DNA from 3 places in the Magnetovibrio sp. genome. Region 1 is predicted to be linked to each of the others. Evidence: predicted binding sites of a transcription regulator. Region 1 holds the regulator's gene; each other region holds the start of a gene.
What was found. The regulator LexA, encoded in region 1, represses DNA repair genes until DNA is damaged. The targets are predictions, from matches to a motif close to ATGTTCTANTTTGGTTC.

Region 1 (10,609 bases):
GCTCCAAGGCTTCGGCGTCCTTGATCAAAATGCCGTGCTTGGCCGCCACCCCGGTGCCGACCATGATGGCGGTCGGCGTCGCCAGACCCAGCGCGCACGGGCACGCGATCACCAACACCGTCACGGCGTTGATCAAGCCGACTTCCCAACCGAACCCCGCCAAGGTCCAGCCAATCCAGGTCAAAAGCGCAATGGCGACCACAATGGGCACGAACACAGACGCGATTTTGTCTACTAGTTTTTGCACCGGCGCCTTGGAAGATTGTGCATTTTGAATGAGTTGGATGATGCCCGCCAACGTCGACGCCTGGCCCACCCGGGTGGCCCTGACGTGCACCAAACCGTTGCCGTTGATGGCCCCGCCGGTGACGCCATCGCCGACGTTTTTACTCACCGGCAGGCTTTCACCGGTGAGCAGGCTTTCGTCCATCGAGCTGCGGCCTTCGATCACCTCGCCGTCCACCGGCACGCGTTCGCCGGGTCGGATCACCACCACGTCGCCGCTTTTGACGCTGCTGGCGGGCAATTCGACTTCCGTGCCGTCGGCGGACAGCACCCGCGCCGTTTCGGGGCGCAATTTCATCAACGCGCGGATCGCCCCGGTGGTGCCGCGTTTGGCGCGACTTTCCAGAAAACGACCGAACAGGATCAAGGTGATCACGGTGGCGGAGGCTTCGAAATACAGATGTCCCTGGCCGTCCGCCATCGGCCACAACACCCGCCACGCGCTCAGCATCCACGCTGCGGTGGTGCCCAAGACCACCAGCAAGTCCATGTTGCCGCTGCCCGCGCGCAGGGCTTTGTAGGCAGGGCCGTAAAAACGATAGCCCGCACCAAACTGAACCGCCGAGGCCAACGCCAACTGCACCCACCCCGGCAACATGCCGTCTAGACCAAATACGTTCCACAGCATCTGCGCCCACAGCGGCGTGGTGAAGGCAGTGGCGATGGCCAAATTGATCAGATCATGACGCAAGCGCACCGCCGCCTTGGCTTCATCCGCCGCACCGAACGCTTCAACGTCTTCATCGAGACGCGCCGTATAACCGGTTTTTTCGATGGCGCGCACGATGTCGGCGGCGCTGACCACACTTGAGGTCACGTGGGCCGTCTCGCTGGCGAGATTGACGCTGACCGCCGAAACCCCCGGAAGCTTGGCAACGGCCTTTTCCACCCGCGCCACGCACGACGCGCAGGTCATGCCTTCGACGCTCAACTTGATGGTGCGTTCAGGTACACTAAACCCAGTCTTTTCGATGGTGCGTTTGATGTCGTCCGCACTCACACGCGCTGGGTCAAACTGCACATCCGCTGTTTCCGCCGCCAAGTTGACCGCCGCCGTTTCGATACCGTCGAGTTTGGACAACTGTCGCTCGATCCGCGCCGAACACGACGCGCAGGTCATGCCTTCGACCGGCAACGTGATGTGTGTGCCATTGTGTCCGTTGTATTGCGCTGTGTTGGGCATGTTTCAACAACCTTCCATTTTGGTTTAAGGTTGAGTGTAAACCTTCCCAAGGTGGGAAGGTCAAGGCGCCCTGTTTTCCTTGACGATTGGGGCTTTGGGCGGGCATTGTGCGCACACCGATCATTTATCCGGCGTGGCTTTGGCTTTGCCCCTTAAGGCTTTGAAATGTTTCTGCTTATCGACAACTACGACAGCTTCACCTACAACCTGCTGCACTACCTGGGCGAACTTGGGGCCGAGGTCGAAGTGCAGCGCAACGACGCCATCACGGCGGAGCAAGCCGTCAACGGCGGCTACGACGGCATCGTCTTGTCGCCGGGACCGTGCGATCCGGATCAAGCGGGCATCTGCCTGGATGTGGTGGCGAAAGCGCCCGACGATTTGCCGATTTTCGGCGTGTGCCTGGGTCATCAGACCATCGGCCAGCATTTCGGCGGCCAAGTGGTGCGTTCGCCCGCGCCGATGCACGGCAAGATTTCCGAAATCACCCACACCGGACGCGGCGTGTTTCGCGGCTTGCCCTCACCGTTGGTGTGCACGCGTTACCACTCGCTGATGGTGGCGCGCGAAGGCCTACCCGATTGCCTGGAAATCACCGCCGAAAGCGACGACGGCGTCATTCAAGGCCTGATGCACAAGACCCGCCCGATTTTCGGCGTGCAGTTTCATCCCGAAAGCATTGCGTCGGAACACGGCCACGACATTCTCAAGAACTTCATCGACATTTCGAAAAACAGGAAAGCCGCGGCATGAACGACATCCCGAGCGCCCTCAAACCGATCCTCAACCAAGTCGCGGACGGCAAAGCGTTGAGCGCCAGTGAGGCTGAAGACGCCTTTGGCATCATCATGTCCGGCGACGCCACCACGGCGCAGATCGCGGGCTTTTTGATGGCGCTCAGGGTGCGCGGCGAAACCGTCGACGAAATCACCGGCGCGGTCAAAACCATGCGCGCCAAAATGCACAAGATCGCGGCCCCCCATGACGCCATCGACATCGTCGGCACCGGCGGCGATGCGTCGGGCACCTACAACATCTCCACCGGCGCGGCGCTGTTGACGGCGGCGTGCGGCGTGCCCGTCGCCAAGCATGGCAACCGCGCGCTTTCCAGCAAATCAGGCACCGCCGATGTGCTCAGCGCCTTGGGCGTAAACCTCGAATGCGACATGGAACTGGTTAAGCGTTCCATTTGGGAAGCCAACATCGGCTTTTTGCTGGCCCCGCGTCACCACGCGGCGATGAAATTTGTGATGCCCGCACGCATCGAAATGGGCGTGCGCACCATCTTCAACATCCTCGGCCCGCTGTCCAACCCCGCAAGCGTCAAGCGCCAGCTGACCGGCGCGTTCAGCCGCCAGTGGATCAAACCGATGGCGCAAACGCTCGCCAATCTGGGTGCCGAGATGGCCTGGGTGGTGCACGGTTCCGACGGCTTGGATGAAATCACCACCACCGGGCCGACCTACGTGGCGCAAATCAAAGACGGTGAACTGAGTGAGTTCGAAATCAGTCCAACTGATGCCGGGATCGCCCTCGCCAAGCCCGAAGACCTAAAAGGCGGCACGCCGGAAGAAAACGCCGAAGCCATGAAAGCAATGCTGCAAGGCGAAAAAGGCGCGTTTCGCGACTGCGTGGTGCTCAACACCGCCGCCGCGTTGTTGGTCGCGGGCAAAGCCGAAGACCTCAAAGACGGCGCGGCCCAGGCGGCTCAGACGCTGGATGCGGGCAAGGCTTTGGAAACGCTGGAAAACCTGATCAACATCACCAACGACGCCGATGCCGAGGCGATGACCGACGAGGTGGGCGGCTGATGTCCGACATTCTCAAGAAAATTAACGCTTACAAGCGCAATCATGTTTCCAACATGAAGGCCATCCGTTCCATCGGCGACGTGGAAAACATGGCGCACATGGCTGAATCGCCGCGCGGCTTCATCAAGGCGCTCAAAACCGCAGTGGCCGATGGCCGCTACGGCCTGATCGCCGAAATTAAGAAAGCCTCGCCCTCTAAGGGTTTGATCCGTGAAGACTTCAACCCGCCCAAGCTGGCCAAGGCCTATCAGCGCGCCGGGGCGACATGTTTGTCGGTGTTAACCGACGAGCGCTATTTCCAAGGCGCGGACGAATATCTGGTGGCGGTCAAAAACGCCGTTAAGCTGCCGGTCTTGCGCAAGGATTTCATGCTCGATCCCTACCAAGTGATCGAATCGCGCGGCTTTGGCGCGGACTGCATCTTGTTGATCATGGCGTCGCTCAGCGACGCGCAAGCGGCCGAATTGGAAAGCGTCGCCGAAGAGTTCGGCATGGACGTTTTGGTCGAAGTCCACAACGCCGAGGAAATGGAACGTGCGCTGAAGCTCAAGACCGAGCTGATCGGCGTCAACAACCGCAACCTCAAGACCATGGTCACGGACCTCGCCACCACCGAAGCGCTCGCCGCGATGGTGCCGCAAGGCCGCTTGCTGGTGTCGGAAAGCGGCCTCAACACGCCCGCCGACCTGGCGCGCATGTCCAAGGTCGGGGCAAGCTGCTTCCTCATCGGCGAAAGCCTGATGCGCCAAGACGACGTCGAAGCCGCGACCCGCGCCATTCTCACCAAGGAACCTGCAGATGTCTGACTTCACCCACATGGATGCTGAGGGCAACGCCCGCATGGTCGACGTCGGCGACAAGGACGTCACGGAACGCTCCGCAACCGCCAAGGGCACCGTGTTGATGGCGGCGGAAACATTGGCAAAAATCCAAGAGCGCGGCTTTAAAAAAGGCGACGTGCTGTCGGTGGCGCAGTTGGCGGGCATCATGGGCGCGAAACGCACCCCCGACCTGATCCCGCTGTGCCATCCCCTGATGCTGACCTCGGTCAAAGTGCATCTGAGCTGCGATCCGGCGCGAAATGCGGTGGACATCGAAGCGACCTGCAAGCTCAGCGGCAAGACCGGGGTGGAAATGGAAGCGCTGACGGCCGTGTCGGTGGCGGCGTTGACGGTCTACGACATGTGCAAAGCGGTCGACAAAGCCATGCACATCACCGACATCCGCTTGGTGCACAAGGCCGGTGGAAAATCCGGCGAATTCACAGCCGATTAAAGGACCGAATGAGATGATTTCCGTCGCCGAAGCGCTGTCCCAGGTCATCGCCAACGTCAACGAGACATGCGCCGAACAAGTCGCCCTGCCCGATGCCTTGGGCCGGGTTCTGGCCGTAGACATCATCGCGCGCCTGACCCAGCCGTGGGCGGACGTGTCGGCCATGGATGCCTACGCGGTGCGCCAGGCCGATGTCGCGACGGTGCCGGTCGACTTGAACGTCATCGGCGAAAGCCCGGCAGGCGGGTGCTACGACGGTGAGGTCGGCATAGGGCAAGCGGTGCGCATCTTCACCGGCGCGCCGATGCCGCGCGGCGCAGACACCATCATCATTCAAGAAGACACCAAACGCGAAGGCGATACGGTCAAGGTCCTGGAAACGGCGCCCGCCGGGCGTTTCATCCGCCCGGCGGGGCTGGATTTCAAAGCCGGTGAAGTGTTGATCCAGGCCGGTCGCGTGATGACGGCACGCGACATTGGCTTGGCGGCCGCGGCGAACGTGCCATGGGTGCAGGTGCGGCGCAAACCGCGCATCGCGATCATCGCCACCGGCAACGAAGTGGTGATGCCCGGCGATGACTTGGGCGACAATCAAATCATCAGTTCCAATTCGGTGATGCTGTCGGCGACCGTGAAGGCCTTCGGTGGTGAGCCGCTGGACCTCGGGATTGCACGCGACGATATGGCCTCTCTCACCCGTTTGGTGCAATCGGCCAAGCAAGCCGACATGCTGATCACCATCGGTGGCGCTTCTGTCGGTGATTATGATTTGGTGGCCCAGGTGCTTGGCAACGAAGGCATGAAGCTGTTCTTCTCCAAGGTCGCGATGCGTCCTGGCAAGCCGGTTATCTTTGGCCTTCTGGACGGCACCCCGGTGATGGGCATGCCCGGCAACCCGGTCAGCGTTGGCGCCAGCAGCGCCGTGTTCTTGCGCCCCGCGATCGAAGCGATGCTGGGGATGAAGGCCGAGAACACCCATCCCGACACCGCCAAGTTAGCCCACGATGTCGGCGAAAACGACCAGCGCCAGGAATACAGCCGCGCGACCTTGTCCACGGATGAGAACGGCGAGCGCGTCGCGACCGTGTTTTCCAAGCAAGACAGCGCCATGCTCGCCAAATTCGCCGAGGCCGACTGTTTGGTGATCCGCCCGCCCCATGACCCGGCGCGCAAGGCCGGTGAGATTGTCGAGATTGTCCCGCTTCGCACCGGCCGCATATCGCTGTGATGCGCATCCGCGAAGAGCAACCGGACGACTTTGAGGGCATTCGCGCCGTGAATGACGCCGCGTTCGGCGGCACGGACGAGTCTGAATTGATCGATCGCCTGCGCGAGGCTGATTTGGTGATAACCGCGCTTGTGGCGGAAGAATATGGCGAAATCGTCGGTCACATCCTGTTTTCAGAGCTTGAGGTGACCTCTGACGACCACAAGAGGTCCATTCGCGCAGCAGCCCTTGCCCCCATGGCGGTAGCTCCGACCCACCAGCGACTCGGCATCGGATCTGAACTTGTACGTCAAGGTCTTGAAAAATGTCGTGAAAACGGCATCGAAGCGGTCGTTGTCGTGGGTCATGAACGGTTTTATCCGCGTTTTGGGTTCAGCGCCCAAATCGCCGAATGTTTGAAAAGCCCATTTTCAGGCCCATTTTCGATGGTTTTGACCCTAAAACAGGGCGTTTTTGACGATTTCTCCGGTTTTGTCATATACCCGGATGCATTTTGCCTCGACATCTGAAATAAGGCTTACGGTGTAAGCTTAAATTTTGGCTGCGGCCGAAATGGCGATGTGTTGAGAAAATGCAGTTCACTTTCAGACAGATAACGTCCCTTGAAGTAAACCGACTGGGCTTTGACGATGCGCTTGAGATCTGAGCGAATGTCTAAGGGAAACGCATAGGTGCACAAAATGTTGCCGAAGCGGAATTCTTCATAATCGGGCGGGTATTCGAACCGCAACTGCACCCCGCGCACGTCTTCCAAGGTCCAATGCCGCATGCGCACGATGGTGATGTCGCCATACGTTTGCGTCGCGCGCCCCGCAGTGATGGCGCAATGCTCCACTTCCGGCTCGATGGCGGGCGGCTCGGCGTCGCACGATGCCAGCACCAGAACCGTAAACAGGGCACCAAGCCCACCGAACATGAAGCGTTTCTGAGCCATGACGCATTATGTGCCTTCACATCGATGGCAAGCAACTCAGAATCCGAGACATTTTTTTCCAATTGAGCCCTTGACCGCACAATGGAACCAAAGTAGAACATAAATGCGTGTTTTTGTTTTGTTCTTTATCATTTGAACACCAACGCCATACGCACCAAGGACTTCATTTTTCATGCGGATGCAGGTGACGCCATGCTGACAACCAAACAGTACGAACTTCTGCTTTTGATCGAAGCGCGCATCAACGAAGCCGGAGTGCCGCCGTCGTTCGAAGAAATGAAAAATGCCTTGGGTCTAAAGTCCAAATCGGGCATTCACCGCCTCATCAGCGGTTTGGAAGAACGTGGCTTCATCCGTCGCCTGCCCCATCGCGCCCGCGCGCTTGAAGTCCTCAAGATGCCGGAAAACGTCGAGCGCGACCGTGAAAACCAACGCGAACAAGCCTCCACATCCGAAACGCCGTCGCACATGGCCAACGTGGTCAAGGGTGAATTCGGCGCCAAGCCGACCCCCGCCCACACCGCGCCCGATAGCGGCGTGGAACTACCATTTTTGGGCCGCATCGCTGCGGGCACGCCGATCGAAGCGATTTCCGATCCCACCTCGTTCATCGAAGTGCCGCCGAGCATGCTTGGCGGTGGCGATCACTATTGCCTGGAAGTCGACGGTGATTCGATGATCGACGCGGGCATTTTCGACGGCGACACGGTGATCATCCAAAAGACCGAACGCACCGAAAACGGCGCGATCGTCGTCGCCTTGGTCGACAACGAGGAAGCGACCCTCAAATACATCCACAAAAAAGGCGACAAGGTCGCCTTGGAACCGGCCAACAAAGACTACGAAACCCGTATTTTCGGCCCCGACCGCGTGCAGGTCCAAGGCCGCTTGGTGGGCCTGCTGCGCAAATATTGAGGATTTGGCTTACTTTTTGGCCTTGATCACCCAAGGGCGATCACCGCGTTGACCGTTCACCGTTTCGATGTGCACCGGGCCGCTATCGCCCCCCTTCCCATCCCCCAGCCAAATGGCATGGGTTCCCCCGCGTTGTAAATCTTCAGCCGTGATCAGACGGGTGGCGACGCGACATCTGTCTTGTGCAGCCGGGTTCAACGCCATGGCCGCGACCAGCACGTCGGCGCGCCAACAGTCCTCGTTCAGCGCTTCCGGCGCACGGGTGAACGCCACGCTGCGTCCCGCCGTGCGGTATAAACAGCCTAGAGCGTCGCAACGCAGTTGCTGCGGGTCGGTATCCGGATCGCGCCAACGGCGGGGCTTGGCGCTCAGCCCGGCGCGACGCAACCACACATCGCGCTCAAACTTCGCCGCCGTCAGGGTCGAGACGCTGTAATCGCCCGCCCCCGTGCGCACTGCCGCAAGCTTACCGTCCGGATGGATCAACACATCCGGCGCGGACGGGCCGCCAAGCACGCCGAGCAGCCCCAAGACCGCCACCGGCGCCCCCCACAAGCGCCAAGGCCTTTGCCACAACGCCAACCACAGCCCACCCACCGCCACCCACACGAGCCCCCACACGGAAAACGCCGCGATGTCCGTAACCGCGCCGGGCCAATGGGCGACTTCGCGGGCCGTGGCGATTACGGCCTCGATCCCCCATCCCATCGGCGCCAAGGCTAGATATTCCAGGCCAAACGGCATCAATGCATACGCCACGACCGCCCACGGCATGATCCACAACGCCGTAACCGGCACCGCGATCAAATTGGCCGCCAAACTGAAATCCGCCACCCGGTTGAAGTGATAGGCCGCAAATACTCCGGTCGCCACCCCGGCGACGGCGGTGGTCAGCGCCACGCCCGCGACGTAGCGCCCGACTTTGCCACTCCAGGTTTGCGGGGGCGTGTCGAACACGCCTTTGCGCCTGAGGTATTCGTAGACCGCGACCAGCGCAACCACGGCGGAAAACGACATCTGAAAGCTCGCCCCCAGCAGGCTTTCCGGGCTCAGCAGTAAAATCGCCATCGCCGCCCACGCCACCAAGCGCATGGACACGGCGCGGCGATCGAACAGCACAGCCAGCAACACCAACGCGATCATCAAAAAGGCGCGTTGGGTCGGCACCGTCGCACCGGCCAGCAGCGCGTAACCGAACGCCGCGAACAATGCCCCCACGGCGGCCCATTTCTTGATCGGATAGCGCAACGCCAACGGAGCGATCAGGGCCAGGGCGCCGCGCAGCGCGAAAAACACGATGCCCGCAATCAAGCCGACATGCAGACCGGATATCGCCAACAAATGCGCCAAGCCGCTGGCACGCATGTCGTCCAGGACGGTTTCAGGGATGGCGCCGCGCTCGCCGGTCATCAGTGCGGTGGCGACCCCGCCCACGGCGCGCCCGGCTGGTTCGTCAGCGAATCCCGCGCCGATGCGCCGCGCCAGATCGACGCGCACACGCTGAAACGCGAAGCCCAGGCTGTCGATGCCCATGTGTGGCGCCGCGCCGATAACCGCGACCTTGCCGAATGCAAAACCGACCCCACCTAGACCCTGAAAATAGCTTTGGCGCTGAAAATCGAACGCCCCCGGCATCGCCGGCGGCGGCGGCGGCAACAGGTTGGCGCGCAGCTCCAGCCAATCGCCGGGTCCGAAGGGGGGCTGTTCGCCCATCAATTTGACGCGCACCGCCTGCGGTGTGCTGGCCGGGGCTAGACGCGATCCGCTCAGGTGTATGAGGGTCACGCGCTGCCCACTGACCAAGTGTTCCACGTGCCGAACCTGTCCGGTAAGGCTAAGCGGGCCGGTTTCCGTCGCTATCACCGGCGCGGCCACCCACCAGGTGCGCAAACTCGATACGCCGACACCAAGCGAGACGACCGCGCACGCGAGAAACAGCAAAAACACATCGCTCTTGCCCAGGAGTCGCCACGCGATGGTCGCCAGAATCGCCGCCGTCGCCCACCCCGCCCATAAGGGTGGTTCGGACGGCAAAGAAAAATAGATCTCGATTCCGCTTCCCAACAGCACCGGCAACCACAACGGCCAGCGTTCCCGATCGCCTATAAAGGCTTGGTATACAAGCAAAACTGATCTGAACGGGCGCGACATCATCAGGATTTCTCTGTCCTTTGAAGATCATTTAACGTATGAATGCGAACCCGTTGCAGCGATAAATTCATAGCCAAATGCTGCAATAGCGAAGAGAATGTGCTAAACCACACCAAATTGGTGCCAAGCGCATTTAGATTACACGAAATTAGATTTGAGAGAAAATACGGCAATCATGACCGTCGTCACACGTTTTGCGCCCTCTCCCACGGGCTTTTTGCACATCGGCGGCGCCCGCACGGCGTTGTTCAATTACCTCTACGCCAAACATATGGGCGGCAAGTTCCTGCTGCGCATCGAAGACACCGACCGCCAGCGCTCCACCCAGGAAGCCGTCGATGCGATTTCCGCCGGGCTGAAATGGCTGGGACTGGATTGGGACGGCGAAGCGGTGTCGCAATTTTCCCGCGCCGCACGTCATGCCGAGGTCGCCCAGGAACTTCTCGACAAAGGCAAAGCCTACAAGTGCTACTGCACGCCGGAAGAACTGACCGAAATGCGCGAAGCCGCCAAGGCCGCCGGTCAGCCGATGCGCTACAACGGCCTGTGGCGCGACCGTGACCCGTCCGAAGCGCCCGCGGGCGTGGACCCGGTGGTGCGCATCAAAGCCGAACACAGCGGCGAAACGGTGATTGAGGACCTGATCCAAGGAAAAGTGACCGTTTCCAACGCCGAAATCGACGATTTCGTCATTTTGCGCGGCGACGGCACGCCCACCTACATGCTCGCCGTCGTGGTCGACGACCATGACATGGGGGTGACCCACGTGGTACGCGGCGACGATCATTTGACCAACACCTTCCGCCAGATGCAAATCTACGACGCCA
Region 2 (10,609 bases), on a different contig from region 1:
TTCGCCCCCATGACATGGTGCGTGGTGAAGAGGTTCCTCTGCACCGACACCGGCGCGGGCAGTTGGTGTACGCCCACAAAGGGCTGGCGTTGGTGACCACGGCCCATGGCGCGTGGGTGATGCCGCCCAACCGCGCGGTGTGGGTGCCGGGCAATTTGGACCATGGCGTCAAAGCCATCACCGACACCGCAATGGCGAGCCTGTTCGTCACCCCCGGTACGGTGGCGAATCTGCCCAGGACCTGCGCGGTGGTCGAGGTGCCCAAGCTGTTGCGTGAATTGATCCTGCACGCCAACGGGTTCGCGGATCGCTACGACGACAACGGCCCCGAGGGGCGCGTGATCGCCGTCATCATCGATATGCTGGAGAGCCTGAAAGAGGTGCCGTTGCACCTGCCGATGCCCCGCGATGCGCGTCTCAAACGCATTGCCGAGGCCATCGTCGAGGCCCCCGCCGACACCCGCAACCAAAGCGAATGGGCAAAACATTACGGCGTCAGCGTACGCACCTTGGCGCGACAGTTTCCCGAACAGACCGGCATGAGTTTCGGCCAATGGCGCCAGCAGGCGCGCCTGATGGCCGCGCTGGGACGTCTGGCAGACGGCGAACCGGTGGTATCCGTCGCACTGGATCTGGGCTACGCCAGCCAGAGCGCCTTCATCGCCATGTTCAAGAAAGCCCTCGGCGTGACGCCGGGACAGTACTTCCGCAAATGATTGAAGCCCTTAGGCGCCGAGCGCGGCTTCGATGGCGTCCAACGCGGCTTGAGCCTTGTCGCCGTCGGGGCCGCCCGCTTGGGCCATGTCGGCACGCCCGCCACCGCCCTTGCCACCGACCACGGCGGAACCGGCGCGCACCAGATCGACCGCGCTGATCTTATCGATCAAGTCGTCGGTGACGCCGACCACCAAGGATGCCTTGCCGTCCGCCACCGCAACCAAAGCCACCACGCCGGATTTGATCTGCGCCTTGAGATCGTCGGCCAAGCCCTTGAGTTCTTTGCCCGACACGTCTTCCAACAGCTTCGGCGCGAAGGTCACGCCGCCGATGTCCTTGGTTTCGAGACCGCCGCCGGCGCCACCGCCGGATGCCAGTTTCTTGCGCAGGTCGGCGATTTCGCGTTCCATCTTCTTGCGCTCTTCGACCAAGTTCTGAACCCGCGTCGGCACGTCGGCGGGCGACGATTTCAACACCGCAGCCGCAGCCTGCAAGGTTGCTTCCTGGGCTTCCATGTACGCGACCGCAGCCGCGCCGGTCAGCGCCTCGATACGCCGCACGCCAGCGGCGACCGCGCTTTCGGAGACGATTTTCAACAACCCGATGTCGCCGGTGCGGTTGACGTGGGTACCGCCGCACAGTTCGATAGAGAAGTCCTTGCCGCCATTTTCGGTTTCGGTGCCCATCGACACGACCCGGACTTCGTCGCCGTATTTTTCGCCGAACAGCGCCATCGCGCCCGCTTCGACGGCCTCTTCGGGGGCCATCAGACGGGTGGTGACCGCGGTATTGGCGCGCACTTGACCGTTGACCATAAGCTCAACGTCGGAAATTTGTTCGGCGCTCACCGCCACCGGCTGGCTGATGTCGAAGCGCAGACGTTCCGCAGACACCATCGAGCCCTTCTGCGTAACGTGATCGCCCAGTTCCAGTCGCAACGCCGCATGCAGCAGATGCGTGGCGGAATGGTTGGCGCGGGTCGCGGCGCGGTGGCCGTGATTGACGTTCAGCGCCACCTCGTCACCGACCTTCAGCGCGCCTTCGACGACCTTACAGACATGAACGGTGATGTCGCCGAGCTTCTTTTGCGTGTCCGTCACTTCGACACCGACACCATCGCCACACATCTCCCCGATGTCGCCCATCTGGCCGCCGGATTCACCGTAAAACGGCGTTTGGTTGCACACCACCAAGACTTCGTCGCCGACGCACGCCTCATCGACGCGTTCGCCGCTCATGACGATGGCGGTGACTTGCCCCTGCGCGGTTTCGGTTTTGTAGCCGAGGAAATCGGTCGCGCCGACATCGTCTTTGATGTCGAACCACAACTCTTCCGTGGCCGCTTCACCGGACCCAGACCAGCTGGCGCGGGCGGCGGCCTTTTGCTGCTCCATGGCGCTGTTGAAGCCGGCTTCGTCGACCTGAATGCCCTTGGAGCGCAACGCGTCTTGGGTCAGGTCCAGGGGGAAACCGTACGTGTCGTAAAGCTTAAACGCGGTTTCGCCATCCAGCTCGCCCCCCGTTTGCATGCCGTCGGTGGCTTCGTCGAGCAGCTTGAGACCGCGTTCCAGGGTCTTCTTGAAGCGGGTTTCTTCCAGCTTGAGCGTTTCGGTGATCAGCGCTTCGGCGCGGTTCAATTCCGGGAACGCGCCGGCCATTTTCGCCTGCAGTGCCGGGAACAGTTTATAGATCAGCGGTTCCGACGCGCCCATCATGTGGGCATGGCGCATGGCGCGGCGCATGATGCGGCGCAAAACGTAACCACGACCTTCGTTGCTCGGCAGCACGCCGTCGGCGATCAAAAACGCGGTGGCGCGTAGATGGTCCGCGATCACCCGATGCGAAACCCTGTGGTCGCCGTCCGGGTCCGTACCGGTGGCGTCGGCCGAAGCCAAGATCAGCGCGCGCATCAAATCGGTATCGTAGTTGTCGTGGGTGCCCTGCATCACCGCGGCGATGCGTTCCAGGCCCATACCGGTGTCGATCGACGGTTTGGGCAGCTCGATCCGCTCGCCGTTTGCCTGTTGTTCGTACTGCATGAACACCAGGTTCCAGATTTCGACAAAGCGATCGCCATCCTCGTCGGGCGAGCCCGGAGGGCCACCGGCAATGTGATCGCCATGATCGTAAAAGATTTCCGAACACGGGCCGCACGGGCCGGTATCGCCCATGGACCAGAAGTTGTCCGAGGTGGGAATGCGGATGATGCGCTCATCGGGCAGTCCCGCGACTTTCTTCCAGATATCGAAGGCCTCGTCGTCGGTGTGGTAGACGGTGACCAGCAAGCGGCTGGGGTCGATGCCGTAATCCTTGGTGATCAGTTTCCACGCCAGATCGATGGCGTCGTCCTTGAAATAATCGCCGAACGAAAAGTTGCCGAGCATTTCGAAGAACGTGTGATGACGCGCGGTGTGGCCGACGTTTTCCAAGTCGTTGTGCTTACCGCCGGCGCGCACGCATTTTTGCGACGTGGTGGCGCGAGTGTAGTCGCGCGTTTCCATGCCGGTGAAGACGTTCTTGAACTGCACCATGCCGGCGTTGGTGAACATCAAGGTCGGATCGTTGTGCGGCACGAGCGGGCTCGACGAAACCACTTCGTGGCCGTTTTTGGCAAAGAAATCGAGGAAAGCCTTGCGGATATCGTTGGCGGTTTGCATCTGGTTTCAGTCCGACTGGTTCGTGCTCACACATTTTCACTGCGCCCCCGGACAAGCCCGGCGACACAAAGAATTGCTTTTACAGGGGTTCTGATAGCCTGTCCACCACGCCAACCGCCTTTGGCTCTCAACACGTTACCCACAGTGCGACGACGGCCCCAACGGGCGACGAAGCGTCGCTCTTTGGGGCCGCGCACAGCGCATGGGGATCATGCGGCAAAATAAGGCTGTAAGGAGCCGGATCAGTCCTCGATCGGCGCGTCATCGACCGCGCTGTCATCAGCCATGGAGTCCGGTCCGCCGGTGAGCATTTCCTCGGAAATCAGCCCCGCATTGGCGCGGATCTGGCGTTCCAGATCTTCGGCCATTTCCGGGTTGTCGCGCAGGAACTGCTTGGCGTTTTCACGTCCTTGACCGATGCGGGTCGAATTGCACGAGAACCACGAGCCGGATTTCTCGACCAATCCGGCCTTGAGACCCAAATCGAGCAGTTCGCCCATTTTCGACACGCCTTCGCCATACATGATGTCGAATTCGACCATTTTGAACGGCGGGGCCATCTTGTTCTTGACCACCTTGACGCGGGTCTGGTTGCCGACCACTTCCTCACGGTCCTTGATCGCGCCGATACGGCGGATTTCCAGACGCACGGAGCTGTAGAACTTCAGCGCGTTGCCGCCGGTGGTGGTTTCGGGATTGCCGAACATCACGCCGATTTTCATGCGAATTTGGTTGATGAAGATCACCAAGGTGTTGGAGCGCGCGACCGAGCCGGTCAGCTTGCGCAACGCCTGGCTCATCAGGCGCGCCTGCAGGCCGACGTGGGTGTCGCCCATTTCGCCTTCGAGTTCGGCGCGCGGCACCAGCGCGGCAACCGAGTCCACCACCAAAACGTCGACTGCACCGGAACGCACCAAGGTGTCGGTGATTTCCAAGGCCTGTTCGCCACCATCGGGCTGCGAGATCAACAATTCATCGATGTTGACGCCCAGTTTTTTGGCGTAAATCGGATCGAGCGCATGTTCCGCGTCGACGAACGCGCAGGTGCCGCCGTTTTTCTGCGCCTCGGCCACCACGTGCAGCGCCAAGGTCGTTTTGCCGGAGCTTTCCGGGCCATAAATCTCGACCACGCGACCTTTCGGCAGACCGCCGATACCCAGGCCGATGTCGAGCCCGATCGAGCCGGTCGAAATGGCTTCCGCCTCGACCGTTTCGCGCTGGCCGAGTTTCATCACCGAGCCTTTGCCGAACGCGCGTTCGATCTGCGACATGGCGGCTTCAAGAGCCTTGCTTTTGTCCACGGAGCCTTTCTCCACTAAGCGTAATGCTGATTGCGTCATGATCCCCACTCCAATGTTTCATAGAGGTTTGCGTTGTTCAATGAAGTCAGGATGTACTCACTTTGTTCTCATTGTCCAGTAAAATTTTAACTTACTGATATTAATATATTTTTTGCATCATGTTCTCATCATGTTCACATTTTTTATCAAAAACACACGCGCCGCAAATCAAGCAGCACATTCCGATATAGATCGAATCGGCCCGCCAACCATGACGGCACTGCGGAGATATCGCCCGTTACTCCTTTCAGGAAAAGGCGACGTCAAACGCTCCGCCATACCACGGCCCAAGAGCGCTGCATTTCTATACGCGACATCACTCATGGAGGTGTATCGAACAGACCGATCCATACAAAAATAATATGAATTAAGGGTATGTTTTTGCACGTACAAAGGATGTACAATGTTCGAAAATAGCTTCTGATAGAAGGGAACGTCATGTCCGAGAACAGCGAAAAGTGCAGCGACAACGTCATCAAGCTTCTGGCCGAAGGGGCGTATGAACAAGCCAAAACCACCGGACATAGCGAAGGCAGCGGACCGACGGTCGACAAACTCGCCGCAGTTTTGGAAGAGAATGATCGCGACAACCTTAAGGGCTCGATTCAGGTGGCCGTCGAATGCGGCGACGCCATGGTTTCCATCGCGGAAATGACCCGCGACGTTCACGAAGTCAACAATCGCTCCCAGGCCATTGCTGCGGCCGCTGAAGAAATGGTCGCGTCCGTTAGAGACATCGCCCACACCAGCGAAGCCGCCGCCGCGGACGCCAACACCGTCGAAGCCAGCGCCCACGATGGCTTGAAGTCGGCCGAATTGGCGGTGGAAACCATGCACAACATCGCCCGTGCGGTGAAAGACGCCGCGGCACAGGTCGACAGCCTAGCCGAAGCCTCTGCCCAGATCGGTCAAATCGTCGAAAGCATCGAAGCCATCGCCAAACAAACCAACCTGTTGGCCTTGAACGCAACCATCGAAGCGGCGCGCGCGGGCGAAGCCGGCAAGGGCTTCGCCGTGGTCGCCGGTGAAGTGAAGAACCTCGCTAACCAGACTGCAAAATCGACCGACGACATCCGCACGCGCATCGGCCATCTGCGCACAGAAATGTCGACCATCGTGACCTCCATGGAAGCCGGTGCCAAAGCGGTGCAAGAAGGCGAGGAAGTCATCGCCGCGACTGGCGACGGCATGCGCGCCATCGGCGAACAAATCGCCGGCGTGACATCGAAGATGCAAGACATTTCCTCGATTCTGGCGCAGCAAAGCGAAGCCTCGACCGAGGTCGCCCAAGGTGTAACCATGATTGCCGACATGTCGCGGCGCAACTCCGAAGAGATCAGCCGCGTCGCCGACGCCATGGACAAGGCCAACGGCGTGATCGTCGATCGCGTACAGCTTCTCGGGGCGCGCGACATTTCTTACAAGGTCGTTTATCTGGCCAAATCCGACCACACCACGTTCAAGAAAAACGTCATGGATACGTTGATCGGACGCAAGTCGCTGGGTGCCGACGACTTGGCTGACCATCACAATTGCCGACTGGGCAAATGGTATTACGCCGTGAGCGAGCCCGAAATCAAAAACACCCACGCTTACAAGAACATGGAAGATCCGCACGCCCGCGTCCACAAGTACGGCAAAGAAGCCCTGCAGTGTATGCACAGCGGCGATATGGACGGTGCGCTGGCAGCAGCGGGCAGCATGGAAGCGGCCTCGAAAGAGGTGCTCAGCTTGCTTGACGAACTGGCGCGCGAACTCGGGCATTAAGTTCGGGCAGACGCTTCTTTAAAACGACACGCGATCCCCGCTTTGCGGTGTGGTCTCGTGTCATTTTTTTTATGAACTCAATCTGAATTTCTCCTTCAGTAGCCGTTCAGTGACACCTTGCTAGATTTGCGAAATCAGCAAACATCGTCATAGGAGCTACCCCATGCTGAAGAAAATGATGCAGGACACCTTGATCGCAGGTATCGCCATCAGTGTAATTTCCGGCGGTTTCATGGTCATTACGGCGCGCGCCTTGGGCGTCGCTTAAACAAGCGTCTGAACCGATGCGCATTTCTAACCGTTTTCAAACCCAGTTTCTGAGGTTTTGGCACGCCATATTTTCCGGCGGTTTCATCGTCGCCTACGTCACCGAAGACGTGTACGCCATGCACATGTTTTCCGGCACCGTGGTGCTGGGCGCGGTTGCGGTGCGCGTGCTGCTCGGTTGGATGGCGCGCGACAAATCGCCGCTCGCCCTGAGCAATCCGATGGATGCTACCCGGCTGTGGTGGGAACGCGTTTCAAGCGGCGCCAAAGCGCGCAATCCGCTTTATGCATGGTTCGCCACCGCGCTTCTGGGCATCATCGGCCTTGCCGCCGCGACCGGTTGGCTTGCCGAACTGCTGCCTTTCACCAAGGACCTGCATGAAGGCGTGGCCGAATTCACCCTTGTGGTGATCGTCGGCCATCTGGGTTTGGTGTTCTTCAAACCTGCGAAGAAATATATTCTCGAATTTGTCCAAACGCAGTCCGCAAGCTTTTTGCGATAGAGTTCCGTTTTATTCCGCCAGCACACCCTTGACCTTCGCCGCCAAGTCTTTGAGCGAAAACGGCTTGGGCAGGAAGTGGAAGCTGCTGTCGGCGGGGATGCCGCCGGGGATGACGTTTTCGGCAAAGCCCGAGATCAAGATCACCTTCATGTCCGGCATTTCCTGGCGCACGAACTGCACCAGGGTGTGGCCGTCCATGCCCGGCATCACCACGTCGGTGACGATCAGGTCGATCTGCTTATCGGTGGCGTTGATGACTTCCAGCGCCTCTTCGCCGTTGGCGGCTTCGAGCACCGTATAGCCCTTGTTGCGCAGCGCGCGCGAACCGAACATGCGCACCGCGTCCTCGTCTTCGACCAGCAAGATGGTACCCACCCCGGTGAGATCGCCGTCAATGCCCTCGCGTTCGGCCTTGAGTTCCGGTTCCGGTGCGCCATCGGGTACGGTTTCGGCTGGCGTCTCCGCAATCGCAGTTGCAGTGGCGGCGTCCTCTTCGAAATACCGCGGCAGACACACGGTGAACGCCGCACCTTCGCCCGGCGCGCTGTCGACGAACACATGGCCGCCGGTCTGATGGACGATGCCGTAGACCGTGGACAGCCCCAACCCCGTGCCCTCGCCGACTTCCTTGGTGGAAAAGAACGGCTCGAAAATGCGCGACATGTCTTCCTTGCGAATGCCTTCGCCGGTGTCGATAACGTCAAGCGTCACATACTCGCCAGCGGGCACCAGTTCCATGCCGCGCTGGACCGGTTCGTCCAGCGACAAGTTGGCGGTGCGAATGGTCAGCGTGCCACCGCCGGGCATGGCATCACGGGCGTTCACCGCCAAGTTCAAGATCACCTGATCGAACTGGGTCGGGTCGACGCGAATGGCGCCCAGATCGCGGCTGTGTTCGATGTTGAGGTCGATGGTCGGACCGAGCAGGCGGCTCAAAACTTCCGACAACTCCGAAAGTTTTTCCTTCGGTTCGATGATTTGCGGCTCCAGCGTCTGCTTGCGCGAGAATGCTAACAATTGACGTACCAAGGACGTGGCGCGCACCGCATTTTGGCGGATCTGGTTGATGTCGTTGAACGACGGGTCTTCGGGCCCGTGACGGGTCAGAAGCAGATCGGAAAAGCCGATCATAGCCGTCAGCAGGTTGTTAAAATCATGGGCGATTCCACCTGCCAACTGGCCGATGGACTGCATTTTTTGCGACTGGGCGAACTGCACTTCTAGGTGCTTGTGTTCGGTGGTGTCGATGAAGTGCAAGATCAGGCCGGTGACCTCGCCGAAGCCGTCTTCCATGCGCGACGCGTACAGCGATGCGGTGATTTCCCGGCCGCCGCGCGCCGGCATGCGCACATCCAAATGCGCCGCGCGCATGATGCCCATCACCACCTTGGACAACTGCCCGCCGACCTCGCCGCGGTCTTCCTTGGCCAGGCGTTCGGTGAACGGCAGTCCCTGGACATCGTCCTTGTGCAGCCCCAGCATCTTGAGGAACGCGCCGTTGCAATCGGTGATGTTGGCCTTCATGTCCAACATCGCAATGGCCACCGGGGCTTCGTCGAACAGCCAGTACAAGCGCCGCGCGATGTCGGACAGGTCCTCGTCCGCGCCCGGATGCGCCACCACTGCGGTTTCCGGCGGCGGTTGTTTCTTGACCAGATCACGCACCACGATGGAACGGGTGTAGAGCAATTCGCCACTGTCGCCGGTGCGCCCCGACTGCAACAAGAACGCCTTGAACGAAAGTCCGTCGCGTGGTTGCAAGATCACCTGACCATTATCACCGTCGTCATCGGGATCGTCGCTGGGCATCAATTCGGCGACGAATTCAGCAAACCCCAAGCCTTGGTCACGAATGTCGCTGAGGCGAATTCCAAGCCATTTGCACAAGGTTTCATTGGCGTAGACCATGCGCCCGGTGCCGTCGACCGAAAAGAAGCCCACCGGCAGATTGTCGAGCAGGTCGGCCAGCACGGCCTCTTCGGCGCGGCGCACTTCGTCGAGTTCACGCCGTGCGGTGACATCACGCGCGGTCCAGCACACCAATCCGCTACGTGGACCGCCCGCCGGACGCGCGGCCAACTGCCACCACGACTTGGCGCCGCCGATCAACGCAAACGGCAGTTCCGCCCAGTCTTTTGCGCCACTGGCGGCGGCGGCGAGCATCCGCCGTACGGTGAGCGGCGAGTCCGCATCCTGTTCGAAAAAACGTAACGCGTTGGGGATTTCCGCCGCCGCATTGCGCTGGAACAAACTGCGAAACGCTTGATTGGCGTAAAGCACCCGGCCTTGGGCGTTGCTCAACATCAAGGGCGAACCGGTTTCGCCTGCGGCGAGATGCACCAGCGCAGCCTCTTCGTCGCTGCGCGAACGCCGCCCGAGGCTCCACGCGAACGCTACAGTGAACGCCGCGCCCAGGGCCAACGTGGTGTGGCCGACCATCGGACCGTCGAGGGCGAAATCTTGGGGGATGAACACACCCATTTCCATGGCCACGCGCAACCCGCCGAACACCAACGCCGGCAAGCCGAACGCAAGTGGATTGGGGCCGCGCGGCGGGCGAAAACGCTCCGCCCCCGGGCCTTGAGGTCCCCCATCGTCTTGGGCTTGGGACGGCACCGTGATCGGGGCGATGGGTGGCTTGGGGCCGTCGCGCAGCACGTTTGGCGCAGTAGCCGCGCCTCCGTCGGGCGCCGCGCTATCCGTTGCTTCGCTCTCAGTGGATGGTTTGTCCAAGGCCACCAGATTACTTCCCCTTCAAACGCATAATATAACCGATGATCTCGGCCACCGCCTGATAGTGCTCGACGGGAATTTCCTCGTCCAACTCCACGGCCGCATAGAGCGCGCGCGCCAACGGCGGGTTCTCGACGATCGGCACTTCGTTTTCTTCGGCGACTTCCCTGATCTTAAGTGCCAGAGAATCCACGCCTTTGGCAACCAACTTCGGCGCTTGCATGTTTTCCATCTTATACTCCAACGCCACCGCAAAGTGGGTCGGGTTGGTGATCACCACGTCGGCGTTCGGCACGTTGGCCATCATGCGCTGCTGGGCGCGTTCCGTCCTGATTTTACGAATACGCGCTTTGACGTGGGGGTCGCCTTCGGTGTCTTTGTGCTCGTCCTTGACCTCTTGGCGGCTCATGCGCATCGATTTGGTGAATTCGAACTTTTGATAGGAAAAGTCCAAAACGGCGACCACGAACATCACCATCACCGCCCCCGCAGCAATGCTCAGCGAGACGAAATAGATGCGGTCCAAGACGTCCATGATGTCGTGATCGGCCATCACGGGCAGATCCGTCATCCACGGCAGCGTCATGGAAAAACACACGAACGCCATCACCGTCAGTTTGAACAA
Region 3 (10,609 bases), on a different contig from region 1:
GACCGGGCCCTCGAAGCCCATTTTGACCAGCTTGGGCACCAGTCCCGAATGGTCGACGTGGGCATGGGTCAGCACCACGAAATCGATTTCTTTGGGCAGGAAGGTGAAGTTGCCGTAGTTCAACTCACGCAGCGATTTCGAGCCTTGAAACAGCCCGCAATCGACCAGAAATTTACCACCTGGATGGGTGACGAGATAGCACGACCCGGTAACCGTACCCGCCGCGCCAAGGAATTTGAGTTCGACGTTTTTGGAGAGTTGTTTGTTCATGGCCGTTCCCTCCGTCTGATAATTTTACGCCTTTTCAGAGGGGTAGCCAAATGAAACTGGCCATAGTCCCGTCGCAAAACCGTTTTGAGATTTTCTGGAAAGGCGGGCACTGCTATGATTCACAGTAAAGTAGGTGCCTAGATGACGATGCTGCAAAACCCAAATCAGTATGCGTTGGTCAAGGTTTTCCGACGCTTCGTGTGGATGATCATTCCAGCTCTGTTGGGAATGTTTTTATTTGCGCCAACAAGCACCCTGGCTGGGGTTGGCGAACCGGTGCTTGTGTCCGGAGCCCAATCCGTTTTGGTGGTGCCTGTGCGCTTTCCCGGAACGGCTCCGGGAAAGAGCCTTGCGGATATTCTCGACAAATCAAAACGCATCGACCGATACATCCAGGTCGCGTCCTATGGTAAGGCGTGGTTGGAAACCACGATTGCTGACTGGGTAGATTTGCCCGATCCGTTGAGCGCGTATGCGGTCAGCCCACACAATTACAGTGTCGATAAGCGGCGCGTCACAAAGCTGGTTGCCGATGCGCTCGGCGTTGCGCGCGCCCGTCACGATCTAGATAATTTTAAGGTGATCTGGATTGTGGTGGGGGTAAACACAAATTTCGGAGTTGGCTACGGCATGATCGCCTACGCCATCAATCCGGGCATGTTGTCCAACTTTTACCGAGAAGGCCCCGAACTGAAAACCGTTCACCTCACGGGTGGTGGCGTGTTTTCCGGGGCCGGGGTCGTGTCGGCCGAAAATGCGCATGTCGGTCACGTTGTTCACGATCTCTTGCACGCCCTGGGCGGTTCGACCAATGGCCTGAGAGCGGTTCCCGATCTTTACGATTTCGACTTACAGAGTGCGCCACCCAAAGCCAAGCCTCATCCTGCGCTGTATGCCATTCATGTCGGCCCTTGGGATATTATGAGCCAACATTTTGTTGAGCTTCGAATGCCGCCGCCGATGCCGTCGGTCTTCATCCGTCACCAGCTGGGATGGATCGACGACAGTCAGATCGCTACGGTTCACCCTGGTGAAACGCGTGACATAACACTGAACCCCTTGGCCAGCGGAAAGGGATTTTTGGCGATCCGCATTCCCCTGTCAAAAAGCCGCTTTGTATTGATTGAGAATCGCCAAGTTGGGCAAACCGATCAGGCTATTCCCGCATCGGGCATGCTGGTCATGGAAATTGATTTGGCGGGTAACGAAGGTGCGCATTCCGGTCGCCCCATTGCACGGGTCGTTGATGGGAATCCATCGACACCTACGCTGGACGATGCCGTTTTTACACCTGAGGGGGGGGAGCGACCATCCTACGTTTCGTCCGGTGTCGGCGTGAACGTGTCACCATTGGCTTTGGGCGCGGATGGTTCGCTGATGATACGCATCGGACCAAGTTAGGGGGCGGAATTCATAGATGAACGACAAAACCGGATAAACGGCGAAGGCCTTTCCGAGGTAACTTCAATCGTCCTGATAAGATTATAGCGCGCAGGCAGATAAGAAAGCGTCGCGGTCTCGGTGGGTTTCAAAATAGATGGCCACGGTCTTTTGACGCTGTTTCGCATTTACGGTGTCGAGTTCGACATCCCACTCGCCTTGGCAGCGTGTTTCCAAGATTTTTTCAAGCTCGCTGATGGGCGAGGTGGTTTTCATGCGGATGCCGACGCGAAAGGCCATGATGCGTCTCCTTCATGTGGTGTCGTCAGATGCTCTTTAGGGCGGTGGAGTAGAAGGCGGGTCAGATTTCCGCCAAGGTATGACGGAATTCTTCGACTTGTTTGAGCAGGGCCGAAACCTGGAGGTTGTCGCGTTCCAATCCGCGCCCGCGATCCAGGGCGTAAATCAAGGCATCCGCCGCCAACATGATGTCAAAAGCCCGGCAGTTCGACGAGGTTTCATCGATGTGGCTGTACACAGCGGCAATGCGCGCACCTTGGTCAATGATGTCGGTTTCTTGAGTGTTCATGGTTGGGTCTCTCTGCTTTGATTTGTTTCGGATGGTAAACATATCAAAGCAAAGGCCATGCCAGGAGGCGGGGTTTCTAACCCTTTGATAATGCAGAGTCCTGTTGAGGGGGGCGGTTTGGGGGCATGTTATTTTTGCAAAATGAACCTTTCCCTTTTTGCATATTGCTAATAAGGGACACAGAGATGGTCGCTTCAATGCCGAATTTTGAGAATTATCGGTTGAGATTGGTCATGGAACCGACCGGGCTTGGTTCTTTTTCGCGGTGAACGAGCTCATAGCCGGTTTTATGTCTTCGACAGTCGCCGTGCCTCCGGCGAAGCTCCGCCAGCCAGGAGAACGGCTTTGCATTCAATTCCGATACTTGGTGGGTCGGACCGCAGGCCCTTTCGAAACAAAGCCGTAGGGGGGGCGAATGCTCATTATGCGTTCGGTCTCTATATCCGTGGTCATGATGATTGATGGGCAGTATGGCTACACCCAAACCCATATCAGCATCGTGATATATTCACTTTTTATAATTTTCGATGGCAAAAGTCGCGAATGTTTTGCTACAAAGCATTTAGACGCAATTATGTGGCTTAGAGCCAATCTAGAATAGAGAGGGGCGAAGTGCATCACACGTGTTGCCGCCAAGGGTCCATCGAGCGGATCTGTCACCGTCAAAATGGTGTCGTTTCAAGCGCTGCCGTGCTGGCCGCTCCATAGCGATTACGTCTTCATTTACATATTTAATTCGTAATAAAAAAATAAACTTCAATAAAATTGCGTAAATATGTAAAACGTTCGTGACACACATTCAGGCCAGGGATCGCCTCGCCTGAAGCCGAGATAGAAGGAAAAAAAATGTCTCATTTGGTTGAGCCCCACGGGGGGGAAGGTCTGAAACCGTTGCTGGCACCGGAAACGGAGCGTGCCGACGAAATCGAACGCGCCAAGAAACTCAAGCAAGTTCCGATGTCCAGCAAGGAAATGTCTGACGTTTTGATGTTTTCCATGGGTGCCTACACGCCGTTGGACGGGTTCATGGGACGTGACGACTGGCATGGCGTCTGCGCCGACATGAAACTGAAGAACGGTTTGTTCTGGCCGATTCCCATCACGCTTTCCGCCGATCAAGCGCTGGCCGACAGCATCAGCGACGGCGAGGAAGTGGCGCTGTACGACGCCGAAAGCGGCACCGTCATGGCGATCATGACGGTCAACGAAAAGTTCGCCATGTCCGCCGACGACAAGGCTTTCGAAGCTCAGCACGTCTACACCACCACGGACGGCGAACATCCCGGCGTGCAAAAGGTCAACGAACAAAAGGACGTCTGTCTGGCCGGTCCCATCAGCGTCATCGACGAAGGTGAATTCCCGAGCCTGTTCGGCGACTTGTACCAGCGCCCCGCCGAAGCGCGTGCGGCATTCGCCGACAAGGGTTGGTCCAAGGTCGCGGCGTTCCAAACCCGCAACCCGATGCACCGTAGCCACGAACACTTGGCGAAGATCGCGGTCGAAGTCACCGACGGCGTCTACATTCACCAGGTACTCGGCAAGTTGAAGCCGGGCGACATCCCCGCCGAAACGCGCACCAAGGCGATCCAGGCGATGATCGACAACTATTTCGTTCCGGGCACCGTCATTCAGGCGGGCTATCCGATCGAAATGCGTTACGCCGGTCCGCGCGAAGCTTTGTTCCACGCGTTGATCCGTCAGAACTATGGCTGCTCGCACCTCATCGTCGGTCGCGATCACGCCGGCGTTGGCGATTACTACGGCCCGTTCGATGCCCAGCACATCTTCGACAAGCTGTGGGACGGCGCGCTGGAAACCCAGCCGCTGAAGATCGACATCACCTTCTATTGCGGCAAGTGCATGGGTATGGCGACCGCCAAGACCTGCCCGCATGACAAGGAACACCACGTGTCGATTTCCGGCACCAAGCAGCGCGAGATGCTCAGCGCGGGCGTCGACATTCCGCCCGAATTCTCGCGTCCGGAAGTGGTCAAGGTTCTGCAGGCTTACTATGCAGGCTTGAAGTAAGCTTCATAAGGCTTTGCATGCAAAGGGGAGAGGGGCAACCTCTCCCCTTTGTTTGTTTGGAACCGTATGTGGAAAATCGAAAGGCACGATTTCGATGTTCGCCCATTGCGGACACGCTAATTTTTTCGAAACCACTTCATGGGCAATATCCCCGCGTCTTGGCGGTGAAGTTGAAAACATCGCAAAGATTATGTTGTGGTTGACGCTAACCGCCTAGTCAAACGTCATGCAGACCAGAACTTCATTGATATCGTGGTTGCGCCTCAATGGCATTTTGACTTGATGGAACACTTTGTGTTTCTCGTCCTTCCAATAAAGAGAATTGGTGGCGTAAATTCTCTTTTTTGAATCGAGAGCTTCTTTGTTCATGGCCTTGACCGAGTTCAAGGCTTCGCCGAAACCCATTTCGGACATCAACAAGCCGGTGCAGTCGCGTTGATAAATTTCGCAGATATGAGACCCGTAAAATACGGTTAGAAAATCTTGCTGACCCTCGATCCATTTATGGATGATGAAATGCTTCCAGAATTTAATAAATGGGCGGGTTTCAATCAGCGAGAATGTCGGTATGCCATCGGTTGTCGATGAATCGACCAAATCAACGAAATCAACAATCAACGGATGCCGCATGGCCTCGTCATTCTTGTCATGCATGACTTATCTTTCCCATCCCCCTGTCGTTCGTCTGGGCACCGTTGTAAAATAATAAGTTATAATAGTATGTCGGCAGTGGGACGGCTGGGTTCAATAATATTCTTATAATTCCGTGTATTTCTTCGCGTTGCCGCGAGCCTTGTCGACGGGGTATTTGGCGTCGTTTTGGTCGATCTTGCGGTGTGCCTCTTCGACCAGATCGATTCCGGCGCGTTCGGCGATCAAAAGCAGGTAGAGGAACACGTCGGAGACCTCTTCACCAAGCCGCTCGCGGAAATCCGGATCGGTGACGGCGTCTTCGACCGCCTGGGTGTCCTTCCATTGGATCAGTTCAAGCAGCTCCCCCGTTTCGATGCCGGCGGACACGATTAGGTCCTTAAGACTGTGAAACTGCCGCCAGTCGCGGTCGTCGCGGAACTTCATCAGGCGGGCGGTCAAATCGAGTACGGAATCGGTCATGAAATAGGCCCGTGTTTGAAGTGGTCTCAAGATTGGAATCAGACTATATATGAAGCAATCGTAATATTCCAGGCAGCCCGTGGCTTCCGCCCAGTCCTGGATATAGATACACCGCACCTCGCCGAATGAAAAAGACCGCGCCTAAGGAACACCACATATGCTGATCGCCCATATTTCCGACACGCACATCACCACCCACGACGATCCGGATCTGCCGCAATCGAATGCACGGATTCAGGCGCTGACGGCGTTCGTGAAGCACATCAACCTGATGGCGGAAAAACCGGACTTGATCATCCATACCGGCGACGTGACCCACGGCGGCGAACCGGAATACTACGCAACCGTCAAAGCCATCATGAGCGTTTTGGACGTCCCCGTTTACTTCGCGCTGGGCAACCGCGATAAGGCGGACAACCTGGTGGCCGGTTTGGGCGACTTGGGCAGCGCAAGCACCATTGGCAAGTTCCTGATCTACAGCGTCGATCAATATCCCGTGCGTATGATCGCCATGGACACCCAGAACAGGGGCGAAAACATCGGCACGACCTGTTCGGAACGCCTCGATGCGTTGGACGCCATGCTTAAAGCCGAGCCGAACAAGCCAACGGCACTCTACATGCACCACCCGCCGTTCGAAGTCACCACATCGAAATATCCGTTCCAGTTCAATGACCAGTTGTTGGCGGATGCGTTTTTGGATCTGATTACGCAGCATAAACAGGTGGTGCATATGTTCTGTGGGCACATGCATCGCAGTTATCGGGTTGATCTGCCGACGTGCGTGGCGACGATCACGCCATCGTTGGTTCCCGACAACCGTTTGGGCGACTTCGACCCGGCGATCCGCGATAAGCCGCTCTTCGAGCTGCACCGCTGGAACCCGGACACGGGCGCGTTTGAGACCAGCCTGCACGCGGTGGATGGCGCCTAAAGCCAAGTCGGGTCGCCTTGACGACGGAACTGGTTTTGTGACCGGATTCATACGCTTGTCACGGAAATGTGGTTGTTTGCCGTCGTCAGATGACCGACAGCCTTTTTCGAGATGAGCGATATGACCTTACAGGCAACTTCACAGCCCTTCGTCCGACCGCATCCCAAGCCCTTGGACGTGGCGAAGTACGATCCGTTTCTCGCCGCTTGTCCGGTTATCGATTGTGGCCATCCGCTGGTTCAAGACCGCGCCGCGCTGCTGGCTCATGGTCTTTTCAGCGATGAAGCCATCGCGAAAGCTTGCTTCGAATGGGTGCGCGATGAAATTCAGCACAGCGTGGATTTCGAACGCGGCCCGGTAACCTGTAAGGCGTCCGACGTGCTGGCGCACAGAACCGGTTTTTGCTTCGCCAAAAGCCACCTGTTGGCAGCATTGCTGCGCGCCAACGGGGTGCCTGCGGGACTGACCTATCAGCGCTTGCGCCGGCGCAGCGGCGGCTACCTCATACATGGGTTGAACGTCGTGCATCTGCCGCAGATCGGTTGGTACAGGCTCGATGCGCGTGGCAACAAGGACGGCGTTCAAGCCGAATTCACGCCGCCCCGCGAACGATTGCCCTGGGACGGAAAAGGGGACGGCGAAGTCAATGCCCGCGAAATCTGGGCAACGCCTTTGACCCAGGTGGTCGATCTGTTGAACGGTGCTGCGACATGGCAAGACGTGCGGGCCCATCTTCCCGACAGCTTCGAAGCATAAGCGCACAAAAAACGGCCCTCTGGTCGAACCAGGGGCCGCTTCCGTTTGAGATAAGATGCGTCTTAGAACGCAAAGGTCATCACATCGGTGCCATCGCCGTGCTTTTCGTCCATGTTCAACTGAACCTTGGCTAGCTTGTGGTAGGGCAGGTCGAACTGCTCCATGAATTCCTGAACGCGTTCCGCATCCCAATCGAGGATCGGGTTGACGCGCACCAACAAGCCTTCGCGTTCGACCCGCGAGCGCACGGTGCTGTCTTGGTCGTAATGGTAGACCGCGCTGATCCAACAGTCGTAGTTCGCCAAGGTCTTGTTCAGATGCATGGCTTCCTGGGTGGCGCCGTGGTTGCGATCATATTGGGCTTTGACCCATTCGATATGGTCGAGGTCGCCGGGACGCACCAGGGTCTCATCTTCGCCGATGGGGTCCAAAACGTTGGTGAAGCCAAAGCGCTGGATGATGTCGCGCTTGTATTCTTCACTTTCGGGGAACACCTTGCCGGCATTGCAATAGATGATCGGAATGTTGGGGTCGATTTCGGACAGCATGTGCTGGACGATCACCGAACGCGCGCGTAGCGACGCGGTAACGGCAATTTTTCCGGCAAACTTATCTTTGATGAGGTATTCGAGAAGCTGCGTACAGGCCATTTCCTGGCAGGCTTCTTTGATTTCTCCGCATTCGAGCGCGGCACATCCGTCCATTGTTATGATACCCCCCTTTTCGGGTCTGATTTTATATGTTGGATCGCTGTAAGTCGCATAACCGAAAAAATATTAGATCAAAAGAGGTGGGGCGCACAAAACAAAGTTTCCCTCAAAAGGGCGCGGTGTAGTAGCATGATATTAAGTTGTTGATTGGGCTGTATATTTAATCCCGTCGCGGCGAAAGAATGTTACCGGAACGGGGCATCTTGAATGCGCAACGATTAGCCGCCGGTACACAGACGAATGCGTTCCGCTTGCGCGCGGTCGGCGGGCAGCCAATCGTCCGTCGGTTCGCTATCGACAAGGCCTTGCCAGTCGTGGGGAAAACGCGTGGCTAAGGTCTTGAATTTTACATCGAATCTGTAGCCTTCCCACACCACCGCATTATCGGCATTTCGCTTGCGCACCGCGATTTCATAGATATGTCCGCGACCGAAAAACCGTTTGGGACCGAGAAACTTCGCCGCGCGCACATCCCACACCGTGTCGGCGGCCTTGGGATCTCGCAGATCGACATGCAATTCGAAATCGTCGGTGCCGCCATTGCCGGACGGGCGGGCGCGCACCGTAAAGGTGGCGTTGGCGGCTGCCAGCCCCTCAAGCAGAATTTGGATCGGTTTGAGGTCCGGGCGGGCAAGGGGAATGCGGGTGTAAGGACCGGTACACGATGTAAAGGTATCGTCTGACATGGGCTTTACCTGACGATATTTCCGATGGTCTTGATGAGTGCGGCGGCTTTGCCGTGGCTGAGGGCGTAATAGATGCGGTTGTGTTTGCGCCGCGTGGTGACGATGGATTGTTCACGCAAGCGGCCCAATTGTCGCGACAGGCTGGCGCGGTTTGCACCCAATTTCGCGACCATGTCGTTGACGTGCATTTCACCCACCTCGTGAAGCAAGGCGACGATCATCAGACGTTCCGTGTTGGCCAGATCACTTAAAAGCTGGCATGCCTCTTCCGCCAAATTTGGGCGGCACAGACAATCCTTGTTCGGGATAATGTGTCCCATCACGATGAACTTTCCTGCACGGATAAAAGTATGATAAATAACCTGCTGTTCGGGCCTAACCTACACCAAGTGAACGTGCAGACCTACCGCTAACCCGTGCTATCCATTGCCTACATCGCTATTTGTTAAAGAACGTTACAGGTGTGCAAAGCATTGGCACGATGTGACATGGACCAGTATGCTGACGACAATGTAACGGTCGTGTGAAAGCGAGTTTTTAATCAATGCGCCGGTTTCCCCCTGCTGATTTTTCATTTGCGCCGTTGTTGGCGTTGATACCGGGCTTTACGGTTTTGGCGGCGTTTGCCATCGACAAAAGCGTCACCGCCAGCGAGGCCTTGATGAGTGCAGGCGTGATCGCAATGGGCGCGGCGTGGGCCGGGTTGAAGCAGGCGCAGGCCTTTCCCGAAACGGTGACCAAGGTCGACACCACGTTGGCATCGGTTATTTTGGATGCCTTGCCCGATCCGGTGATGCTTTTGGACAAGCGCCGTCGCGTGCTTGCCGCCAATCGTGCGGCGGACGAGTTGTTGGGCCGCGGCATGCATGGCCGCGACATCATTTTGAGTCTGCGCCAACCTGCCGCTCAGGAGGCCTTGCAGAAAACGGTTGCCGGAAATGCGTCGCGCGCCGAAGCCGACGTGGTGTTCGAAACGCCGGTGCGCAGAAGTTATCAGTTGCAAGTCATGGGCGTGCCGCGCAGCGAGGCCCTGTCGGTGCGCGCCGTGGTGGCGCTGCACGAAGTGACGGCACTTAAAAATGCAGAAACCATGCGTGCCGATTTTGTCGCCAACGTCAGCCACGAGTTGCGCTCGCCGCTGTCGGCGTTGAGCGGTTTTATCGAAACGCTGCAGACCTCGGCCAAAGACGATCCCGCGGCGCAAGAACGGTTCTTGAACATTATGAACGGTGAAGCCGGACGCATGGCGCGGCTGATCGACGATTTGCTGTCTTTGTCGCGAATCGAAGTCAACGAACACATTCGCCCGACAGCGCGCACGTCGCTTTCCGCGCTCATTTCCGGCGTCGTGGATTCGGTGCACATCAAGGCCGAGCAAAAGGAAGTGGTCCTCGATGTCGATCTACCGGCTGACCTGCCTGAGGTCTTGGGCGATGAGGACGAACTGCGTGAGGTGTTCCAAAATCTCGTCGACAACGCCATCAAATACGGTGCGCCGCGCAGTACAGTGCGCATCAAGGCGCGCCTTTTGGACGAACTGGTCGAAACCAAGACCCCGGGGGTCGAAATTGCCGTCGCGGACCAAGGTGATGGTATCGAAGCCGAACACATTCCGCGCCTGACCGAGCGCTTTTACCGTGTCGACAAAGGGCGTTCGCGCTCGATGGGCGGCACCGGACTGGGGCTGGCGATCGTCAAACACATCGTCAATCGCCACCGCGGCCGCCTGATTGTGACGAGCGAACAGGGCAAAGGCTCTGAGTTTCGCGTTCAACTGCCCATTTAGGACTGCTGAAGTCCGCACAAATCCTAGATTTGTTGGGTGTCACATACTTGTAACACAACAGTCATAAAAGGGACTCGCCAGGGCTCTAGCTTGCTCGCGAAACGGCGTTTTGCCGTGTTTGAGAATTTGAAAGCCCTTAATTAGGAGTTTGAACGCGATGTTCAAGAAGACCCTTACGGTTGCCGCGATTGCCGGTGTATTTGTTGCCGGCGCCGCCCAGGCCCGCGACCAGATCCGCATCGTCGGTTCGTCGACGGTGTTTCCGTTTTCCACCGCTGTCGCCGAACAGTTCGGCAAGACCAGCAGCTTCAAGACCCCCGTTGTCGAGTCGACCGGCTCCGGCGGCGGTTTGAAATT

Region 2: recA (recombinase RecA) is a predicted target of LexA. The motif match lies at 4,834-4,850, and genes of this name have one in related genera.
Region 3: sat (sulfate adenylyltransferase) is a predicted target of LexA. The motif match lies at 2,824-2,840, and genes of this name have one in related genera.

Annotation. Positions count from the first base shown of each region.
Region 1 is NZ_DATCTF010000014.1:19,409-30,017, reverse strand. Features, by position in the region: gene VIN96_RS11795 (heavy metal translocating P-type ATPase) at 1-1,468, opposite strand, end outside; gene VIN96_RS11790 (aminodeoxychorismate/anthranilate synthase component II) at 1,634-2,221, shown strand; gene trpD (anthranilate phosphoribosyltransferase) at 2,218-3,279, shown strand; gene trpC (indole-3-glycerol phosphate synthase TrpC) at 3,279-4,085, shown strand; gene moaC (cyclic pyranopterin monophosphate synthase MoaC) at 4,078-4,554, shown strand; gene glp (gephyrin-like molybdotransferase Glp) at 4,568-5,782, shown strand; gene VIN96_RS11765 (N-acetyltransferase) at 5,782-6,291, shown strand; gene VIN96_RS11760 (hypothetical protein) at 6,300-6,716, opposite strand; gene lexA (transcriptional repressor LexA) at 6,909-7,631, shown strand; gene VIN96_RS11750 (ComEC/Rec2 family competence protein) at 7,641-9,785, opposite strand; gene gltX (glutamate--tRNA ligase) at 9,958-10,609, shown strand, end outside.
Region 2 is NZ_DATCTF010000006.1:86,278-96,886, reverse strand. Features, by position in the region: gene VIN96_RS02660 (helix-turn-helix transcriptional regulator) at 1-716, shown strand, start outside; gene alaS (alanine--tRNA ligase) at 726-3,374, opposite strand; gene recA (recombinase RecA) at 3,617-4,714, opposite strand; gene VIN96_RS02645 (methyl-accepting chemotaxis protein) at 5,153-6,481, shown strand; gene VIN96_RS02640 (cytochrome b/b6 domain-containing protein) at 6,766-7,251, shown strand; gene VIN96_RS02635 (PAS domain-containing protein) at 7,261-9,990, opposite strand; gene flhB (flagellar biosynthesis protein FlhB) at 9,995-10,609, opposite strand, start outside.
Region 3 is NZ_DATCTF010000011.1:128-10,736, reverse strand. Features, by position in the region: gene VIN96_RS08440 (MBL fold metallo-hydrolase) at 1-270, opposite strand, end outside; gene VIN96_RS08435 (hypothetical protein) at 412-1,671, shown strand; gene VIN96_RS08430 (hypothetical protein) at 1,753-1,950, opposite strand; gene VIN96_RS08425 (hypothetical protein) at 2,012-2,239, opposite strand; gene sat (sulfate adenylyltransferase) at 3,086-4,267, shown strand; gene VIN96_RS08415 (hypothetical protein) at 4,481-4,921, opposite strand; gene VIN96_RS08410 (nucleotide pyrophosphohydrolase) at 5,024-5,380, opposite strand; gene VIN96_RS08405 (metallophosphoesterase family protein) at 5,538-6,314, shown strand; gene VIN96_RS08400 (transglutaminase family protein) at 6,435-7,070, shown strand; gene VIN96_RS08395 (phosphoadenosine phosphosulfate reductase family protein) at 7,133-7,774, opposite strand; gene VIN96_RS08390 (hypothetical protein) at 7,999-8,466, opposite strand; gene VIN96_RS08385 (metalloregulator ArsR/SmtB family transcription factor) at 8,472-8,786, opposite strand; gene VIN96_RS08380 (ATP-binding protein) at 9,011-10,252, shown strand; partial or broken gene VIN96_RS08375 (substrate-binding domain-containing protein) at 10,410-10,609, shown strand, end outside.